DNA from 3 places in the Streptomyces sp. NPDC014995 genome. Region 2 is predicted to be linked to each of the others. Evidence: riboswitches for the same ligand, from Rfam matches in the RefSeq annotation. Region 2 holds a riboswitch; each other region holds the start of a gene.
The links. Region 2 has a riboswitch for cyclic di-AMP ahead of ACF1A1_RS28770 (transglycosylase family protein). Riboswitches for the same ligand answer to the same signal wherever they lie in the genome.

Region 1: another riboswitch for cyclic di-AMP. It lies ahead of ACF1A1_RS17000 (peptidoglycan DD-metalloendopeptidase family protein); the one in region 2 lies ahead of ACF1A1_RS28770 (transglycosylase family protein).
Region 3: another riboswitch for cyclic di-AMP. It lies ahead of ACF1A1_RS11125 (transglycosylase SLT domain-containing protein); the one in region 2 lies ahead of ACF1A1_RS28770 (transglycosylase family protein).

Annotation. Positions count from the first base shown of each region.
Region 1 covers NZ_JBIBVX010000007.1:311,844-318,044, reverse strand. Annotated here, with positions in the region: gene ACF1A1_RS17005 (DUF6250 domain-containing protein) at 1-656, opposite strand, end outside; gene ACF1A1_RS17000 (peptidoglycan DD-metalloendopeptidase family protein) at 891-1,880, opposite strand; cyclic di-AMP (ydaO/yuaA leader) riboswitch at 1,885-2,043, opposite strand; gene ACF1A1_RS16995 (alpha-galactosidase) at 2,350-4,422, opposite strand; gene ACF1A1_RS16990 (tyrosine-protein phosphatase) at 4,643-5,440, shown strand; gene ACF1A1_RS16985 (DUF6126 family protein) at 5,452-5,574, opposite strand; gene ACF1A1_RS16980 (helix-turn-helix domain-containing protein) at 5,571-6,201, opposite strand, start outside.
Region 2 covers NZ_JBIBVX010000015.1:172,009-178,209, reverse strand. Annotated here, with positions in the region: gene eno (phosphopyruvate hydratase) at 1-1,146, opposite strand, end outside; gene ACF1A1_RS28770 (transglycosylase family protein) at 1,503-2,195, opposite strand; cyclic di-AMP (ydaO/yuaA leader) riboswitch at 2,200-2,366, opposite strand; gene ACF1A1_RS28765 (transglycosylase family protein) at 2,571-3,632, opposite strand; gene ACF1A1_RS28760 (cytochrome P450) at 3,816-5,132, opposite strand; gene ACF1A1_RS28755 (sel1 repeat family protein) at 5,129-6,201, opposite strand, start outside.
Region 3 covers NZ_JBIBVX010000004.1:317,534-323,734, reverse strand. Annotated here, with positions in the region: gene ACF1A1_RS11140 (GNAT family N-acetyltransferase) at 1-1,053, opposite strand, end outside; gene ACF1A1_RS11135 (carboxymuconolactone decarboxylase family protein) at 1,472-1,933, shown strand; gene ACF1A1_RS11130 (HAD family hydrolase) at 1,978-2,802, shown strand; gene ACF1A1_RS11125 (transglycosylase SLT domain-containing protein) at 2,824-3,300, opposite strand; cyclic di-AMP (ydaO/yuaA leader) riboswitch at 3,304-3,484, opposite strand; gene ACF1A1_RS11120 (polyprenyl synthetase family protein) at 4,496-5,506, shown strand; gene ACF1A1_RS11115 (outer membrane lipoprotein carrier protein LolA) at 5,794-6,201, shown strand, end outside.

The DNA.
Region 1 (6,201 bases), on a different contig from region 2:
GTGGTGCGGAACGCGAAGTGCCCGCTGGTGTACGGCTCCGGGTCGGTGTGGTCGAAGACGAGCCGCCCGTTGTTCCACCACTGGACGGTGGAGCCGTCGGAGACGACACGGACGCGGTTCGGCTCATTGGCCACGAGCAACGGTTCGGTGTAGTCGAGGACGAGCGGCCGCACCCCCGCCCGGCCGACGTAGCGGCGCAGCCGGGTCGTGGTGTTGGTGTTGGCGCCGTAGCCGACGTAATACGCCCTCAGGTGGTCGTATTCCGCCAGCGCCCCGCCCCTGGGGGTCGCGAAGAGGTCGTCCGGGGAGCGGACGTCGACGGCGTTCCAGAAGTTGTTGAGGTCGGAGACGCGGTCGTTGACGCCGCCCGCGGCGACCGGGGTGGCGGTGTACTCGAGGACGTACGGCCCTTGGAGGCGCTGCTTGAACCAGATCGTCGCGCCGGCGGGTACGTCCACCTCCAGGATCCCGCGGGAGGCGGTGACCGTGCCGCCCTTCTCGAGTTCGACGGCCCACCGGCCGAGGCCGTGGCGGAAGTCGTCGTGGGCGACGAGACGGCGGTGGCGGGACGCGGCGCTCGCGGTGGCGGCCGGGGCGAGAGCGGCCAGGGCGGCGCCGGCGGCCAGGGTGCCCAAGGCCCTGCGGGTGGTCGTCATGGAGTACGGCTCCTTCGGTGGGCCGGGTGGTGTGGGTGACGGACCTCCGCCCCCACGTCCAGAAAGCGCTTTCCCCTGTCGGGGATCACTGTGCCCCCACTCCACCCCCCTTGTCGATGCCTCCGGAGGCCGTCCGCACGCACGCCGAAGGCCGGACCCGGGAAGGTGCATTCCAGGGGTCCGGCCTTCGGCGTGCGTGTTCGGGCAGGGGTCGTGCGGTGGTCGTGCCGGAGGTCAGCCGACGGAGACGCCGTGCGAGCGCAGGTAGGCGATCGGGTCGAGGTCCGAGCCGTAGTCCGGCGTGGTGCGGATCTCGAAGTGCAGGTGCGGGCCGGTCACGTTGCCGGTCGCGCCGGAGAGGCCGATCTGCTGGCCCGCGGAGACGGACTGGCCGGCCGAGACCGAGAGCGAGGACAGGTGGGCGTACTGGGCGTAGTAGCCGTCGGCGAGCTTGATGACGACCTGGTTGCCGTACGCCCCGCCCCAGCCGGCGGAGACGACCGTGCCCGCGCCGACGGCCTTGAGCGAGGTACCGGTCGGGACGACGAAGTCGACGCCGGTGTGGTAGCCGCTGGACCACATGCTGCCGGCCATGCGGTACGGGGTGCCGACGGTGGCACCGGCCACGGGCTTGGTGTAACCGCTGGAGTTGCCGCCGCTCTCGGCGACCTGGGTGGTCGACGTCTGCGACGACGAGGACTCCGAGGCCTTCGACGACTCCGACGCCTTGGAGGGCTTCGAGGGCTTCGAGGACTTCGAGGACTTCGAGGACTTCGACGAGGAGGAGGAACCGGACGAAGCGGACGGCGTCTTGGGGGCGCCGGTCGTGGCCTTCTTGCCGATCGACAGCTTGAGGCCGGGGTGGATCAGCGACGGGTCGTCACCGACCGCCGCACGGTTGTCCTCGTACAGCTTGTGCCAGCCACCGCTGACGTTCTGCTCGTCCGCGATCTTCGAGAGGTAGTCGCCGGCCCGCACCGTGTAGGTACGGGGGGTCGCGGCGGCCTTCGACCCGGTGGCGGCCTGCTGCGCGACCGGAACGGCCTGGACGGCCTTTCCCGAGACCGAGGAGACCGACTCGGCCGCCGGCTTGGCGGGCGCGGCGTGGGCGCCGGTGGCCCCCATGAGCGGAAGGGCGAGCGCGGCGCCCCCGGTTCCGGCGACGGCTATGGAGCGGGTGAAGCGCTGGGTTTTCGGACGGCGGTGCTTACCCTTCGCGGGCATGGCGAATTCCTCTCCGGCGCCTGCGAGGTGAGCTGTCGGGTGCGGACTGGAGATGCCCGGCCGCGCCGAGGCGCGGCTTTACCCCAAGCCTGTTCCGGAGACCGGAACAGGCGGTTCTGCCTGTGGGTCCCCCGCTCCTGCCGTGCACGGGTGAGTGTGCGGACTCCGGGCGGCGGCAGGATTCGGCGGCCCGTCCGGATTGGTGTGGAACGTAAGCGACCAAGACGCACAGGGACAAGCGAAGGTTGTGCTGTCACGGCATTTCTCGTGATCCGCCGTGGGAATTCCCGGTCACCGTCCGTGAGCCAAAAGGCCAGCCTTTCACCGAAGACCCTGGAAAAGCACCCGAATTACGTGAACATGACGGGCGACGCTCGGTCACGAATATGACGCTCCTCACGTGACACGTCTCCAGGTTCGTTTACTCCAGAGCGAGTTGGAACGAAGGATTCCAATTCGGACAGAACTCTCAGATGCGACGCAGCCGGATAACCGCCGCATCAAGGTCACCACGCAACCCGGTACGCAGCCCGTGATGCAACAACACCGCCCCTCGGTGCACTTCGCCCGTTTCGAGGCATTCGTACGAGACTGTCGGGTCGAGGCCGCGCAGGCGCAGCGCCGGCACCGGCTCGCCGTACCGCTGCGTCTGGAGCCAGGCGAGGACGACGGTCTCACCCCCGCGCACGTACTGCACGGCGCTCAGCCCGCCCTCCGGGGGGCGCAGCCGGTAGAGGTCGCCGTGCTGCACGAGGGGCCGGATCTCCTTGTAGAGGTCGACCCACCGCCGAGCCTCGGCGAGCTCCTCCTCGGTCCACCCGGAGAGGTCGCCGCCGACGCCGAGCACTCCGGCCATGGCGCTGACGAACCGGAAGCGCAGCGAGCTGGTCCGGCCGTTCAGCTGGGTGTTGGGGCTGTCGGTGACCCAGGCGGCCATCACGCGCGCGGGATGGATCTGGCTGAAGCCGTGCTGGATGGCGAGGCGGTCCAGCGGGTCGGTGTTGTCGGAGGTCCACACCTGGTCGGTACGGCTCATGACCCCGAGGTCGATCCGGCCGCCGCCGCCCGAGCAGGACTCGAAGGCGACCCCCGGGTGGGCCGCCCGCAGCCGGTCCAGCAGCGCGTACAGGGCGCGCACGTGGTCGACCCAGAGCCGCTGCGGGTAGGGGTCGTCGGGCCAGCCGGCGTCGGTGAAGCAGCGGTTGAAGTCCCACTTGACGTAGTCGATGGGAGCGCTGGACAGCAACGTGTCGAGCTGCTGCCAGAGGTACTCCTGCACGTCCTCACGGGCGAGGTTGAGGACGAGCTGTTTGCGGAGTTCCGTCCGCTTTCGCCCCGGTTGGAACTGCACCCAGTCGGGGTGCGCCCGGTACAGGTCGCTGTCGGGGTTGACCATCTCGGGCTCGACCCAGATGCCGAACTGCATGCCGAGCGCATGCACGTGGTCCGCGAGGGGCCTCAGGCCCTTCGGGAAGCGGTCGGGGTTGGGCCGCCAGTCACCGAGGCCGGCGTGGTCGCCGGTGCGCGCGCCGAACCAGCCGTCGTCGACCACGAACAGCTCGACGCCGACGTCCGCGGCCCGGCGTGCGAGGGCCGCCTGTTGCTCCTCGGAGATGTCGAAGTAGGTGGCCTCCCAGGAGTTGAACAGCACGGGCCGGTCGCGCTCGGCGTCCGGGATCACGTACGCGCGCTGGTAGGCGTGCCAGGCGCGGCTCGCGCCGCCGAAGCCGCCGTCGGTCCACAGGCCGGCGAAGACGGGCGTGGTGAAGGACTCCCCCGCCGCCAGCCGCAGCAGGCCCGAGTCGTCGTAGCCGGCGCCGCCGGTGATCTGCACGCGCGCGTCGGGGAGCTGCGCGACGGCGATCCGCCAGGAGCCCGACCAGCCGAGGGCGCAGCCGTAGACCTCGCCGCGTTCCTCGGTGGCGTCGGTGTCCAGGGCGACCCAGGGCAGGTGCTGGTGGCCGGTGTGGCCGCGGCGGCTGCCGATGACCTTCTCGCCGTAGGTGAGGGGGGACCGCGTGAGGCGGGACTCGGCGGCCCAGCGGCCGTGCAGCTGGGACAGGCGCCAGCCGTCGCGGTCGGGCAGCGTCCAGGTGGCGGAGTCGGCGCGGAGCAGCTCCAGCGGCTCGTCGCCCTCGTTGCGCAGGGTCGCCCAGCGCTCGACGACGTCGCCGCGCATTCGGTAGTGCAGCGTGACGGCCAGCCCGGCGTCCCGGAAGCGCAGCCGCAGTTCGTCGTCCTCGCTCTCGTGCCCCGCGAAGACCCACTCGGTGCCGCGCCGTCCGGCGGTGCGCACGGACAGGGCGGGCCGCACGAAGCGGGCGCCGCCCTCGACCGGGTACTCCTCCCGGCCGTCGAGCGGCGACTCGAAGGGCCAGTAGTCCGGCAGCGGCCGCTCGGCGAGCGCCTCGGCGTCGGCGAGGGCGAGCCGCGGACCCCAGTGCAGATGCACCAGCTCGTCGGCCTCGGTGACATGGACGGCGTAGCTGCTGCCGGGTCCCGAAAGGAGCCAGGTACGGCCGTCGACGGCGGACTCGGGCATCAAACCCCCACTGATTCGAACAGGTGCGATCAAGCACGAACATCATCAGGGGCGGGCGTCCCGCTGGGCAAACCTGGGCGACGACCGTTCACCGGGCCGGGTGGCCGCGCTCACCCGTGGACGCCCCCGGGCGCCGCGCATCCGTGTCGTATCGTCGGGGAAGTGTTCCGTCGGCCACCCCGAGCCGCGCCGGCCGGGACCGACGACTGGAGGAGCCCCTGTGACGCAGCAGATCCCGTCGACCGAACCCGAGTTGGCCGGCGTGCGCAACTTCCGCGACGTGGGCGGCCTGCCGACCGTCGACGGACGGCGGGTGCGTCACGGCGTGCTGTTCCGCAGCGGCCACCTCGCGCACGCGACCGGCGAGGACGCCGTGTTCCTCTCCTCCCTCGGCCTGCACACCATCTTCGACTTCCGCAACGCGGCGGACCAGAAGCTGGAGGGCGCGGACGTCGAGCTGCCGGGCGTGCGCAATGTGAACCTGCCGCTGACGGACCCGGCGGACGGCGCGGAGTTCTGGAAGATGGTCCGCGACGGCGACATCGACCAGCTGCGCGAGATCCTCGCGGACGGCAAGGCCGCGCACCGGATGATCGTCTCCTACCGCACGATCATCCGGGAGCGCACCGCCGAACACTCCCAGGTGGTGCACGCGCTCGCCGAGGACAGCGTCCCCGCCCTGATGCACTGCGCCGCGGGCAAGGACCGGGCCGGCCTGTCCGTCGCGGTGACGCTGCTCGCCCTCGGTGTCGAGCGCGACGCGATCCTCGACGACTACCTGAAGTCGAACGCCAAGCACCGCCGCTACAAGGTCCACCGCACCAGCACCTCCGCCTCGGCCTACTCCCCCGAGGTCATGGAGCTGCTCAGCCCCCTCTTCGACGCGCGCGCCGAGTACCTCGCGGCGGCGATGGAGACCATCGAGGAGACGTGGGGCGGCGTCGACGCCTATCTGGAGCGGGGCCTCGGGCTGACCGCCGGGACCCGCGAGCGGCTGCGGGAGCGGATGCTCGACTGAGCCCCGCGGGCCTACTGCTTGGCGCCGACCTCGAAGAGCAGCCAGAGGAACGCCGCGAAGACGTGCCCCACCGCGATGTAGATGATCAGCCGGATCCAGAGGCTCCGCGGGAACCTCTCCTCGATGTCGCTCATGACGTCTCTCCAGGGGTGGGACCGAGGCACAGTGCGGCCGTCGGGCTCTGCAGCAGGGTGTGGACGAAGAGGAGCTCCACGCCGTCGGGGTCCTGTGCGGCGATACGGTGCGGGGTCAGCGAGTCGAAGTGCGCGCTGTCGCCCGGGCCGAGCAGGTGCGTGGTGTCGCCGAGCCGCAGCCGCAGCCGTCCGGTGAGGACGTACAGCCACTCCTCACCGGCGTGCACCCGCACGATGTCGCCCTGGGAGCCGTACGGCACGTGGACGCGCAGGGCCTGCATGCCCCGCCCGGGCGCACCGGCCTGCCAGTACGTCCAGCCACCGGCGTGGGTCGGCTCCATGGCGTCGGCGCGCACGACGGCGTCCCGGCCGGCGACCGTCTCGCCGAGCAGCTCCGAGACGGTCGTACCGTAGACACGGGCGAGCGCCAGCAGCATCGGCAGCGAGGGCTGACGCTGCCCGGTCTCCAGCCGGGAGAGGTGGGCGGGCGACAGACCGGCGGCCCGGGCCGCGGCCTCCAGCGTCAGTCCGGCCCGGCGGCGCAGGGCGCGCAACTGCGGTGCGACGGCGGGCAGGGTGTCGCCCGGGCCGGGAACGGAACCGGTGCCGGGACCGTTACCGGAATCG
Region 2 (6,201 bases):
GCAGTTGGTGGCGACGGCGAGGTCGGCGATGGTGACGTCCTCGGTCTCGCCGGAGCGGTGGGACATCATGCACTTGAAGCCGTTGCGCTGGGCCAGCTCGACGGCGTCGAGGGTCTCGGTGAGCGAACCGATCTGGTTCACCTTCACCAGCAGCGCGTTGGCGGCGCCCTCCTCGATACCGCGGGCCAGACGCTCGGGGTTGGTGACGAACAGGTCGTCACCGACGAGCTGGACCTTGTCACCGAGCTTGGCGGTGATGGTCTTCCAGCCCTCCCAGTCGTCCTCGAACAGCGGGTCCTCGATGGAGACGAGCGGGTACGCCTCGACGAGCTCGGCGTAGTACTCGGTCATCTCGGCGGCGGAGCGCTCCTTGCCCTCGAAGGTGTAGGAGCCGTCCTTGTAGAACTCGGACGCGGCGACGTCGAGCGCGAGGGCGATCTGCTCGCCGGGGGTGTAGCCGGCCTCCCTGATGGCCTCGAGGATGAGGTCGAGGGCCTCGCGGTTGGAGCCGAGGTTCGGGGCGAAGCCGCCCTCGTCGCCGAGGCCGGTGGACAGGCCCTTGCTCTTCAGGACCTTCTTCAGGGTGTGGTAGACCTCGGTGCCCCAGCGCAGGGCCTCGGAGAAGGACTCCGCGCCGATCGGGGCGATCATGAACTCCTGGATGTCCACGTTGGAGTCGGCGTGCGAGCCGCCGTTCAGGATGTTCATCATCGGCACCGGCAGCAGGTGCGCGTTCGGGCCGCCCAGGTAGCGGAAGAGCGGGAGGTCGCTGGCCTCGGAGGCGGCGTGGGCGACGGCGAGGGAGACGCCGAGGATGGCGTTGGCGCCGAGGGAGCCCTTGTTGTCGGTGGCGTCCAGGTCGAACATGGCCTGGTCGATCAGGCGCTGCTCGGTGGCGTCGTAGCCGACCAGCTCCGGGCCGATCTGCTCGATGACGGCGAGGACGGCCTTCTCGACACCCTTGCCCTGGTAGCGGTTCGGGTCACCGTCGCGGAGCTCGATGGCCTCGAAGGCGCCGGTGGAGGCGCCGGACGGGACGGCGGCACGACCCGTGCTGCCGTCGTCGAGGCCGACCTCGACCTCGACCGTGGGGTTGCCTCGGGAGTCCAGGATTTCCCGGGCTACGACGACGTCGATGGACGGCACGAGCATCTCCTTCTTGGGATGTGACGCTGGTAGTGCGGAGCACGCGGACCGTGATGGAGCCCGCTGAGCCCAGCGACTAGAGCCTAACCGTCCCGGGGCCGTCGGCAGCCGACCGACCGTCCCGTGGACAGACTGACGGTACACATTGTTCCCGGTCGGAACAAAGAGGGCGGGGGAATCCCGGGAACAAGGAGCGAACCGCGGACCACGCCCGGGATGGAAAAACCCCGCCCCGGTGCGTACGGGGGAAGACGCACCGGGGCGGGGAGCCCGTGGGGACGGGGGGGACCCTCACGAGGTCTTCAGCGTGCGGACCTCGTCCGTGAGGGGCCTGCGGCCTTACTGGCAGCCGGATGTCACTTGAGGTGCAGCTGCTGGCCCGGGTAGATGAGGTCGGCGTCCTCGACGATGTCCTTGTTCAGCTGGAACAGCTTCTCCCAGCCGCCCTCGACGTTCTGCTTCTCGGCGATGATGCTGAGGGTGTCACCCTGGACGACCTTGTACTCGCCGTCGCCCTTCTCGACCTTCTTGCCGGTCGGGGTGGTGACCGTCTTCTGGCTCGCGGCCGGACGCTCGGCGGAGCGGGAGGCGCTCTGCTGCTCGGTGGAGCGGGTGCTCTCCGAGGAGCCGCTGGAGGAACCGCCGGAGGAGGACGAGGAGGAGCCGCCGTTGTACGTGGCGTTGGAGAGGCCGACGCCGCAGACCGGCCAGGCGCCCTTGCCCTGACCCGCGAGCACCTTCTCGGCGATCTCGATCTGCTGCGCCTTGCTGGCCTGGTCGGCGGTGGAGGCGTACTGCGTGCCGCCGTACGCGGCCCAGGTGGAGGCGGAGAACTGCAGACCGCCGTAGTAACCGTTGCCGGTGTTGATGGACCAGTTGCCGCCGGACTCGCACTGGGCGACGGCGTCCCACTCGGAGGCCGTGGCGGCGGAGGCGGTGCCGGCCGCCATCAGCGGGGCGGCCACGGCGGCGGTGGTGACACCCGCGATGGCGAGGGCGCGAGTGGCCTTGGACGGACGACGGTGCTTGCCCTTGACGGAAAACAGCATGGATCGATCCCCTCACCGACGCCTGCGAGGTGAGCTGTCGGGTTCGGGCCGGTTGAGTTGCCCGGCCACTCCTCCACGGGAGGCGTGGCTTCACCCCTAGCCGCCGCCGTCAACTGCCCGGTGCGGCACTTACCTTGGGTCCCCCGCTCCTGCCTGCGGCGCTTGACGCGACGACTGTTCCCGGGCGGCCACTGGCAGGATTCGGCGTTGCGGCAGCCGGGGCTCGGGTTGCCGAGCGGTCACGACCGTAGACACGCGATCGCCGGAATTTCAAAGACGATCAGGGCTTCTGAGACTCATCCCACACTTTCACCAAACCGGACATTCAGTGCGAAGTGCGACGTGAACTCCCGCCGTTTTCTCGGCTTTTCCGCCCTATTGGACCCCTGTGGCAAGGGTCTGACCGGGGACGATGTTGCCCGGGTCGGCACCGATGAGGTCCTTGTTCTCGGCGTAGAGCGCGCGCCATCCGCCGTCGAGGTCAAGGGAGTCGGCGATGGACGTGAGCGAGTCGCCCGCCCGGACCGTGTAGGCGCCGGCCGTGCCGCTGAGGGTGCCGGCGGCGTGACGGCCGGACGAGGCGGCCGACGTGCCGTCGGTCGCACTTTCGTCGGCGGTGCCGCCCCGGTGGCGGCCGGAGCCGGTGGAACCGGTGTCGGCGGAACCGCTGTCCGTCGACCCGGAGTCGACCGCTCCGGTGTCGACGAGGCTCCAAGAACCCGCACTCTGACCCGACTTGTCCGAGTCGTCCGCCTCGGGCGCCGCCGCGGCCGAGCCGCCCCCCGCCTGCACGCCGCTCGCACCGGAGCCGGTGGACGTATCGGACGTGGAGGAGTTGTCCGGCGTAGAGGAGGAAGAGGACGAAGGGGGCGAGGAGGGCGTATTCGCGGAGTCCGCGGAGGATTCGGCGGACGGGTCGGCGGAGGCGTCCCCGGAACCCTCGGAGGAACCGGAGGAGTTCGAGGAGCCGGACGACCCCTTGGACAGATCCGACAAGCCGGACGTTATGGAGGAGTCGGACGAGTCCTCCGCCACGCCGGTGTCGACGTCCACCGAAGCCGAGTCCTCACTCAGCCCCGACGTCAGCCCGCAGGTGCCCCAGGCGCCGACACCCTGGTCGGCGAGGAGCTTCTGGGCGACGGAGATCTGCTGGTTGCGGCTGGCCAGGTCGGGCCGCGAGGCGTAGTCGAGTCCGCCGTACGCCTCCCAGTCCTCCTGGGTCAGGGCCAGGCCGCCGTACTCGCCGTTGCCCTCGTCGGCGCTCCAGGAGCCACCGGTCTCGCACTCCGCCACCCTGTCCCACACGGTGCCGTCGGCGGCGCTCGCACCGGTGGCGCCGAGCAGCGGGATGGCGATGGCGGAGCCGGTCACGCCGGCCGCGACGAGGAGGGCCGGGGCCTGGCGGGGGCGACGGTGACGACCGTTCCCGGAGAGCATGCGGGGGGCCTTTCTCGAGACAGCAGTGACCCGCGCGGCGGGTGATGCCGGGGCGCCGCGCTGACGAGTGAACGTATAGGCAGACGATCACTTGTCACAAGTTAATGCCGCACAGATCACGTGAAGATCACAGAGTTGAGGAATGGTCACCTTTGCTCCGCGGGACCGGCACATAACGGTCGGTCAGCGGGCGGGTGCGGGGGGTGCGGACGATCCGGGGGCGGGACGGGGGGTGAACTCCACGGGCAGTGTGCGCAGTCCGCGCATGATGAGGCCGCCGCGCCACCTCAACTCGGCCGGATCGACGGCGAGCCGGAGGTCGGGCAGGCGGGTGAGGAGGGTGGCGAGCGCCGTCTGGCCCTCCAGACGGGCGAGCGGGGCGCCCAGGCAGTAGTGGATGCCGTGGCCGTAGCCGAGGTGCTGGTTGTCGCGGCGGGAGAGGTCGAGCGTGTCCGGGTCGGTGAAACGCGCCGGATCGCGGTCGGCGGCCGCGAGCACGACGAGGACGGGGTCGCCGGCGGCGATGTCCTGGCCGCCGATGGTCAGGGGGCGGGTGGCGAAGCGCCAGGTGGCGAGTTCCACGGGGCCGTCGTAGCGCAGGAGTTCCTCGACGCCGGTTTCGAGGAGGGCGCGGTCGCCGGTGGCCAGGGAGTCCTGGAGCCGGTGGCGCTGGTCGGGGTGGGTGAGAAGGGCGTAGGTGCCGTTGCCGATGAGGTTGACGGTGGTCTCGAAGCCGGCGAACAGGAGGATGAAGGCCATGGCCGCGGCCTCGTTCTCGGTGAGGTGCTCACCGTGGTCGGAGGCACGGATGAGACCGGAGATGAGGTCCTCGCCGGGGACGGGCTCGGCGGGGAGGGCCTGGCGCTTGCGGTGGATGAGCTCGGACAGGTAGCCGCGCATCTTCTTCACCGACCGCGCGACACCGCCGCGCGGGCCTCCGCCGTGCCGGATCATCATCCCGGCCCAGTCGCGGAAGTCGTCCTGGTCCTCCCGGGGCACGCCCAGCAGGTCGCAGATGGCGTAGATGGGGAGGGGGAAGGCGAAGTCGTGGATGAGGTCGGCGGTGCCGCGCGGGGCGAACCGGTCGATCAGACTGTCGGTCAGCTCCTGGACGCGGGGGGCGAACTCGGCGACGCGGCGGGGGGTGAACGCCTTGCTGACGAGGCGGCGCAGGCGGGTGTGGTCCGGCGGGTCGATGTTCAGCAGATGCGTCATCAGCTCGGCCTTGCGCTCACCGGGGATACCGGTCTTGCCCTTCGCGTGCGCGGGCTCGTCGTGGTGCGCGGGGTTCTTGGACAGCCGCTGGTCGGCGAGGGCCTGCTTGGCGTCCGCGTACCGGGTGACCAGCCAGGCCTCCACACCGCTGGGGAGCTTCGTGCGGTGCACGGGGGCGTGCTCGCGGAGCCAGGCGTAGGCGGGGTAGGGGTCGGTGGCGAACTCCCAGGTGAAGAGGGCGGGCGCCGGTGGGGTGTCGGTCGGGGGGTGGGGCTGGTCGGTCACTCCTTGACGGTAGCGGGGATTTCGGCGAGGGCCTCGCGGAGGGCCGCGAGCCGGGTGGCGGCCGGCTCCGAGCCGGCTTCGGCGGCTCTGGCCAGCCAGTGTTCGGCCCGGGCGAGGAGGAGGGGGCCGAGGGCCTCTGCCGCCATGCGGTTACCGGCCTGGGCCGCGGTCTCGTAGTGGGAGACGGCGTCGGCCGTCTCTCCCTGCTGAACCAGGTACTCGGCGAACACGTGAGCGCCCCAGGACGGGTTCAGGTCGGCCAGCCTCCGGTACCAGAACCTGGCGTCGGTGTCGTCCCCGGCCAGGGCGGCGAGTCTGGCGAGGGCGTGCGCGGAGTACTCGCTGCCCACCTCTCCCCCTGTGCGCAGGGCCTCGCGGCCCGCCTGCACCACCGTGCCGAAGTCGCCCCGGCTGTGCTGCCGCGCCAGTTTGGCCGCGAACAGCCACTCGTCGGCCCGCACCGGTGGCATGTCCGGCGATCGGAGGGCGTCTGCCACCAGGGGCCCGCTCGCCCGCCAGGTGCCGACCTCCGCGCCGGGGACGAGAAGGCCGACGACGCCGAGCCGGGGCCTGGCTGCCCAGGCCAGGTCCTCCGCCACCACGGGTCCGCCCGTCAGGGCCTCCAACGCCGACAACCGCAGGGCCGCCGTGACCCCGCAGCGGGCCATGCCGACGGCCGCGTGCACCAGTTGGTGCCCGCTCGGCCGCGCGGTCGGCCGGCCCGCCCGCCGCCACTCCTCCCACAACTCCGGTCCCACCGCGAGGAACTGGGCGACGCCCAGGGAGCCGCGATGCCGCCGCGCGTCCACGAGCCGCGGATCCTCGGCCTCGGCGAGACGGGCCAGTTCGGTCCCGCTCCAGCGACAGGTCAGCTCCACCCTGGCCGCCCCGCTCAGCACGCGGGCCGCCGGCCCGTCCCCGAAGCGGTGGGTGTCGTACGCCTCGTCGCGCATGGTGGCCAGGACGAGGACGCCCTCGTGGACGCACTCCGCCAGCAGGCCGGCTGTCAGGCCCTGCTCGCCGAGGTGCCCTTCGAGGTCGTCGAGCCAGACGACGTGGTGTCCGGAGC
Region 3 (6,201 bases), on a different contig from region 2:
CAGCCGGCCCGCGTGCCTCAGGATCCGTGCGGCCGCCGCCGCGAGCCTCGGCCGGTTCCGCACGAAGTGGTGCGCGCGGCGCGAGGGCTCACGGCTGAGCCAGTGGAGCGCGGCGCCCGTCCCCGGGCGCGTCCACGCTCCCTCGTAGACGGGCAGTTCACCCGTCTTCAGCGAGTCCTTGTACTCGGCCGCGCCCCGCCCCAGGTCGAGCAGGCCGATGCCGTCGGCGGCCGACGCCTCGGCCATCCGCAGATGCAGCACCAGGCCGGGTGAGTACTTCGAGAACTCCGGGTCGTACGCCGGGAACCAGCAGGCCAGGACGGTCGTCGAGCGCAGTCCGAAGTGCGCGGCGATCGGCCGCTCACCGGCGTAGAGGACGGACAGCGTGCCGGAGCACTCCGGGGCCCGTGTCACGGAGAGCGTGTCCACGAGCCGGATGATCCAGCCCTGCGCGAACCGGTCCCGGCGGCCGGTCCTGCGGTACTGCGCCGACTTCCAGGCCATGAGCGCGCGCAGCGCGGCCGGGTCGCGTTCGTCGAACACGAACCGCAGCGGTCCGACCTGGCGACCGAGCCTGCGTTCCTTGGCGAGCGTCGTCTTCAGGAACTTCGGTGACTGCGCGCGCAGGACGGACTCGTAGGTCTCGTACCCCTTCTCCACGTCGATGACGTAGGCCGCGTACTCGGCGGCCGCGTGCGGGACGAACAGCCCTTGTTCCGCCTCCAGGTTGTCGAAGGCGAAGCTCGACAGGGAACACGCCCGCATCAGTTCGTCGGCGTTCAGCCCGGTCCCCGGGCCGAGCACGGCTCCCTGGGCGTCCGAGACGCCGTACGCGAGGGCCTGGCCCTGGCCGAGCCGGCCCCGCTCGTGCGGCAGGAAGCCGACCGGCTCACGCCCCTCGTACACCACCGCCACCCGCGCGCGGGACCGTACGCGGCCCACGGCGTCGGTGAACTCCGGTTCCATGAACGGGTTCCGCGCAATCGTCGATGCGGCGCGCAGCGCCCGCCACCGCTCCCGTTCCCCCTCGCCGAGCTCCTCGGGCCTCAGCACACGAATACGTCCACTGCTCAACCTGACCCCCCGATCAAGTCCCCCCTGGACTCTTTGGACGGTACCGCTCCAGCCAGTTCGGGCGGTAGGTAGCGGAGCATGTTGTTGCCAACCGGTGCAGAGGCCTTTAACCGGTCCGTACCCGGCGTTGCGGCAGAAAGCCGTTTCTCGCCCTGCCGCGACCCTGCCGAATTTTTGCCCGCGCTTTTCTTCGGCGGCCCTGTCACATCTTTCGCGCCCGCTCCGTCAGTGCGGTGGAACCGTCAGTGCGGTGAAGACGCCGGTGCGGCCGAGGCACCCGCCGAGCACCCGCACGCACCACTCACTCGCACGTGCTCACACACACCGCACCTACTCACACACCGCACCTACTCACACACCGCACCTACTCACACTCACGCACCGAAGGAGACCGGCCATGCAGGCTCGGATGAAGAACCCCGCGTACATCCTTCCCGGCGCCGCGAAGGGCGTCGGCATGCTCCTCCAGGCCATCGGCGAGGGCGGCCTGCCGCGGGAGCTGGCGGAGATCGTCGGGTTGCGCGCCAGCCAGATCAACGGGTGCAGCGCCTGCGTCCACGGGCATGTGCACAACCTGCGCAAGGCGGGGGTGAGCGAGGAGCGGATCGCCTCCGTCTCCGCCTGGCGCGAGGCGCCGTTCTACGACGACGCCGAGCGCGCCGCGCTCCAGCTGACCGAGTCGGTCACCCGTCTCGCGGACCGCTCGCACGAGTGCGTGCCGGACGCGCTGTGGGACGAGGTGGCCGACCACTTCGACGAGAAGCAGCTCTCCGCGCTGATCCTCGTCATCTCGCTCACCAACCTGTTCAACCGCCTCAACGCCACCATCAAGGAGCCCGCGGGCATCACTTGGGACTGAACGGGCGGTGAGTTGGAGGCGGCCGGGATCCGTATTCTCTGATCATGGCCGCACCCCTCGCACACGCCGCGCGCTGCGCGTACTCCCTCATCGCCACCGACCTGGACGGAACGCTGCTCCGCGGCGACGACACGTTCTCCGACCGGTCGCTCGACGCGCTCGCGCGGGTGGCGGCCGCCGGCGCCCGCCACCTCGTGGTGACGGGCCGTCCGGCGCCCCGGGTGCGGCCGCTGCTGGACAACCTGCACAGCAGGGGGCTGGCGGTGTGCGGCCAGGGCGCGCAGTTGTACGACGCCGGCGCGGACCGCCTGCTGTGGTCGGTCACCCTGGACCGGGAACTGGCCGAGACCGCCCTCGGCAAGATCGAGGCGGAGGTCGGTCAGGTGTACGCGGCCGTGGACCAGGACGGCGTCGACGGGCTGACGCTCATCGAGCCGGGCTACCGGATGCCGCATCCGACCCTGCCGGCCCTGCGTGTCCACTCGCGCGACGACCTGTGGTGCGCGCCGATCAGCAAGGTGCTCCTGCGCCATCCCACCCTGTCCGACGACGAGTTGGCGGCGACGGCCCGCTCGGTGGTCGGCTCGCTCGCGACCGTCACCATGTCGGGGCCGGGCACGGTGGAGCTCCAGCCGTGCGGCATCACCAAGGCGACGGGCCTGGCGCTGGCCGCCGAACACCTGGGTCTGGGGCGGCAGGACACACTCGCCTTCGGCGACATGCCCAACGACATCCCGATGTTCGACTGGGCGGCGCACGGCGTCGCGATGGCCAACGGCCACCCCGAACTGAAGGCGGTGGCCGACGAGGTGACGACATCGAACGAGGACGACGGCGTGGCCGTCGTCCTCGAACGCCTCTTCCCCTGAGTACCGGTGGGGGAGCCGGGATCAGTACGGGCCGAAGACGTTGTCGATCGAGCCGTACCGGTGCTGCGCGTAGTGGCAGGCGGCGGTGATGTTGGCGACCGGGTCGTACGGGTCGTACGAGGTGCCGGCCACGTGGTACGCGGCGAAGGTCGGGTCGATGACCTGGAGCAGGCCCTTGGACGGGGTGCCCTTGGCCGCGTTGGAGTCCCAGAGGTTGATGGCGTTCGGGTTGCCGGACGACTCGCGCATGATGTTGCGGTAGATGCCGTTGTACGTGCCCGGAATGCCCTTCTCAGCCATGATCGCGAGCGACTCGCGGATCCAGCCGTCGAGGTTGTTGGGGTACCCGGCGACCGTGGTGGCCGGCGTCGTGCCGGCCGCGGAGGCGCTGGTCGCGCCGAGGAGCGGGAGGGCGAACACGGCGGCGCCGGTGCACATGACGGCGACGGTCCGGGTGAGACGGGTGCGGGCGCGGCGGGGCTGGGCGGCAGCGGGCATGGCGAAGTTCCTCTCCGGCGCCTGCGGGGTGAGCTGTCGGGTTCGGGCGGGAGGTGCCCGGCCGGCCGCCGTGGGGGTACGGCGACGCGACTTCACCCCGAGCCGGTCCCGTACGTGCGATGACGTACGGCCCGGCGTCCTACCTGGGTCCCCCGCTCCTGCCGTGCGCGAGTGTTCGTCGATGGGTGGCGAAGGGCGGCGGCAGGATTAGGCGTCCGCCCGACTGGCCGGGAACGTATGCGAGGGCACATGTCCGGAACAAGTACCGGATTCACAGAACACCCCTATTGACCTTGATCGGAGGCCTATGGGGTGCTTGATCCTTTGCTGTCGTCAAACGTCAACTCACTTACCGGAAAAGCGGAATAACAGCGTCCGGCGTCGGTCGTGGCATCGATGGTGAAGTGAGCCAAGTCACCACCCTTAACAAGAGGGGTGAATCGGACAATAAACCTCAAGTCCCTTTTATGGGACGCGATGTGGGGCGGCGCGGCGCGGCCGGCCGAGTGTGGCCGGGAGGGTGAAGCCCGTCGCCCACTTCCGGTGGGGCCGGCTCCGCGGTCGGCACGGGAGGAGAGGGTGAGGGTGAGGGCGGGGCGCATGGGAGGCAGGCGTGATTCCGGTCACGTACGGACCCCTCACCGGAGTGCGCGGCGGCAGGACCGGACCGGTGGCGACCGCGGCGCGCATCCCCCGGCGTGCCGTCACCCGGCCAGGTGACGGCGGCCCGCCACGTACTCGACCCGGCCGCACGTCATACGGGCCGCGGCCGCCGAGAGGCACCGGTTCCGGACGAGCCGGCCTGCTCAGGTCGCCGGGGAATGTGTGAGCAGACCCTTGGGACGGCAAGGGAAAGGCATGGCCGTCGTGGAGAGGGCGCCGTCGCGGAGGGGGCGCCCCTCGGGGACGCGACGTCTGCCTTCCGCCTCCGCGCGGGACATGAATCACCGCTTCCCGGTCAGTCGATGAATGTCCGCCCGTGTCGATGGATCGGAAAGGTGCCGGTCGTGATCCGAAGCCGCCCGGGCTGATCCGGACACCTCCCGGCGCCTCCCGGTCGAGCGACCGGGGACCGGGGGACGTGGGGGCTTATCGGTGATCGAAACGTGACCGGATACGCTGACTCGAGTGATGGCAGCGACCTATCGACAAACCGTGTAATCGCCAGTAGACACCAGCAGACAGGAGACCCCTCGTGACCGTCGTCGGGCCGTTCGGGCTGAGCGTGCGGGACCAGGCTCTGGAAGCCGATGTCCAGGCCGGATTGGCGGCTGTCGAGGAAGGCTTGCTCGAGGCCACCAAGAGTGAGGTTCCGTTCATCACGGAGGCCGCCCAGCACCTGGTGCGGGCGGGCGGGAAGCGGTTCCGGCCGCTGCTCGTGATGCTCGCGGCGCAGTTCGGTGATCCGTACGCGCCGGGCGTGGTGCCGTCGGCCGTGGTGGTGGAGCTCACCCACCTGGCCACGCTGTACCACGACGACGTGATGGACGAGGCGGCGGTACGGCGGGGGGTGCCGAGCGCGAACACCCGCTGGGGCAACTCGGTCGCCGTCCTCACCGGTGACTTCCTCTTCGCCCGTGCCTCGCACATCCTCGCCGACCTCGGGCCCGAGGCGGTGCGGGTGCAGGCGGAGGCGTTCGAGCGGCTGGTCACCGGGCAGATCCTGGAGACGGCGGGGCCGACGGACGGTCGGGACCCGGTCGAGCACTACCTCGACGTGCTCGGCGGGAAGACCGGGTCGCTGGTGGCGGTGTCGTGCCGGTTCGGGGCGATGATGTCCGGCGCCGACGACACGGTCGTGGACGTGCTGACGCAGTACGGGGAGCGGCTCGGGGTCGCCTTCCAGCTCGCGGACGACGTGCTGGACATCGCGTCGGACTCGCACGAGTCGGGCAAGACGCCGGGGACGGACCTCCGGGAGGGCATCCCCACGCTGCCGGTGCTGCGGTTGCGGGAGCAGGCGGCTCGGCTGTCCCGGCCCGAGGACATCGCGCTCTGCGAGCTGCTGGACTCCGACCTGAGCGACGACGCGCGGCACGCCGAGGCACTGGCGGCCCTGCGGGCCCACCCGGCGCTGGAACAGGCCCGGCGGGACACCGTGCGGTACGCGAAGGAGGCGCGGTCGGCGTTGGCGCCGCTGCGCGAGTGCGGGGCCAAGGCGGCGCTGATGGAACTGTGCGACGCGGTGGTGCACCGGGCCGGGTGAGGCGCCGCCCTCGCCCACCCGCCCGCCCGAGCGGGTGTCTTGAGCACCCTCCGGTCGCGCCGCCCCCGACGCCCTCCCCCTACGGGTAACCCCCGCCCGCCCCACCCCGTGTCATACCGCAGGCGTACGTGGAGTTGAGTCCTCGGGCTGACGAATGTGGTCGGCTGATTTGGTGAGATGGAAACCACGGAAATCACCACTCCTCACCGATTCGGGTGAGAATGGCGGCTCGGGTGGGGACCTTCGCGAGATGACCAGCCGCCGCCGACGACGGAGGTAAGGCACACATGGCACCGTACGCATCCGACGACAGCACGAACGCCGGGGAGGCCGACGACCCGCGCGTCGGGCGGCGCAAGGCCCTGCGGTACGTCGTTCCGGTCACCGTGGCGGGCGTCGCGGCGGCGACGATCGGGCTCGTCCCGGCGCTGGCCGACTCGGGCGACCCCGACCTGCCCAAGATCAGCGCACAGCAGCTCATCGAGAAGATAGCCGCATCGGACGTACAGCAGCTCTCCGGCACCGTGAAGATCAGCACCGATCTGGGCCTGCCCGACCTGGGCGGGCTGGAGAGCGGGCTGCTCTCCGAGGCCACGGGGGAAACCGGCGGCTCGTCCGCCGACCCGTCCGCGAAGCTCACCGAACTCGCCTCCGGCACGCACACCCTGCGCGTCGCCGCCGACGGTCCGGACAAG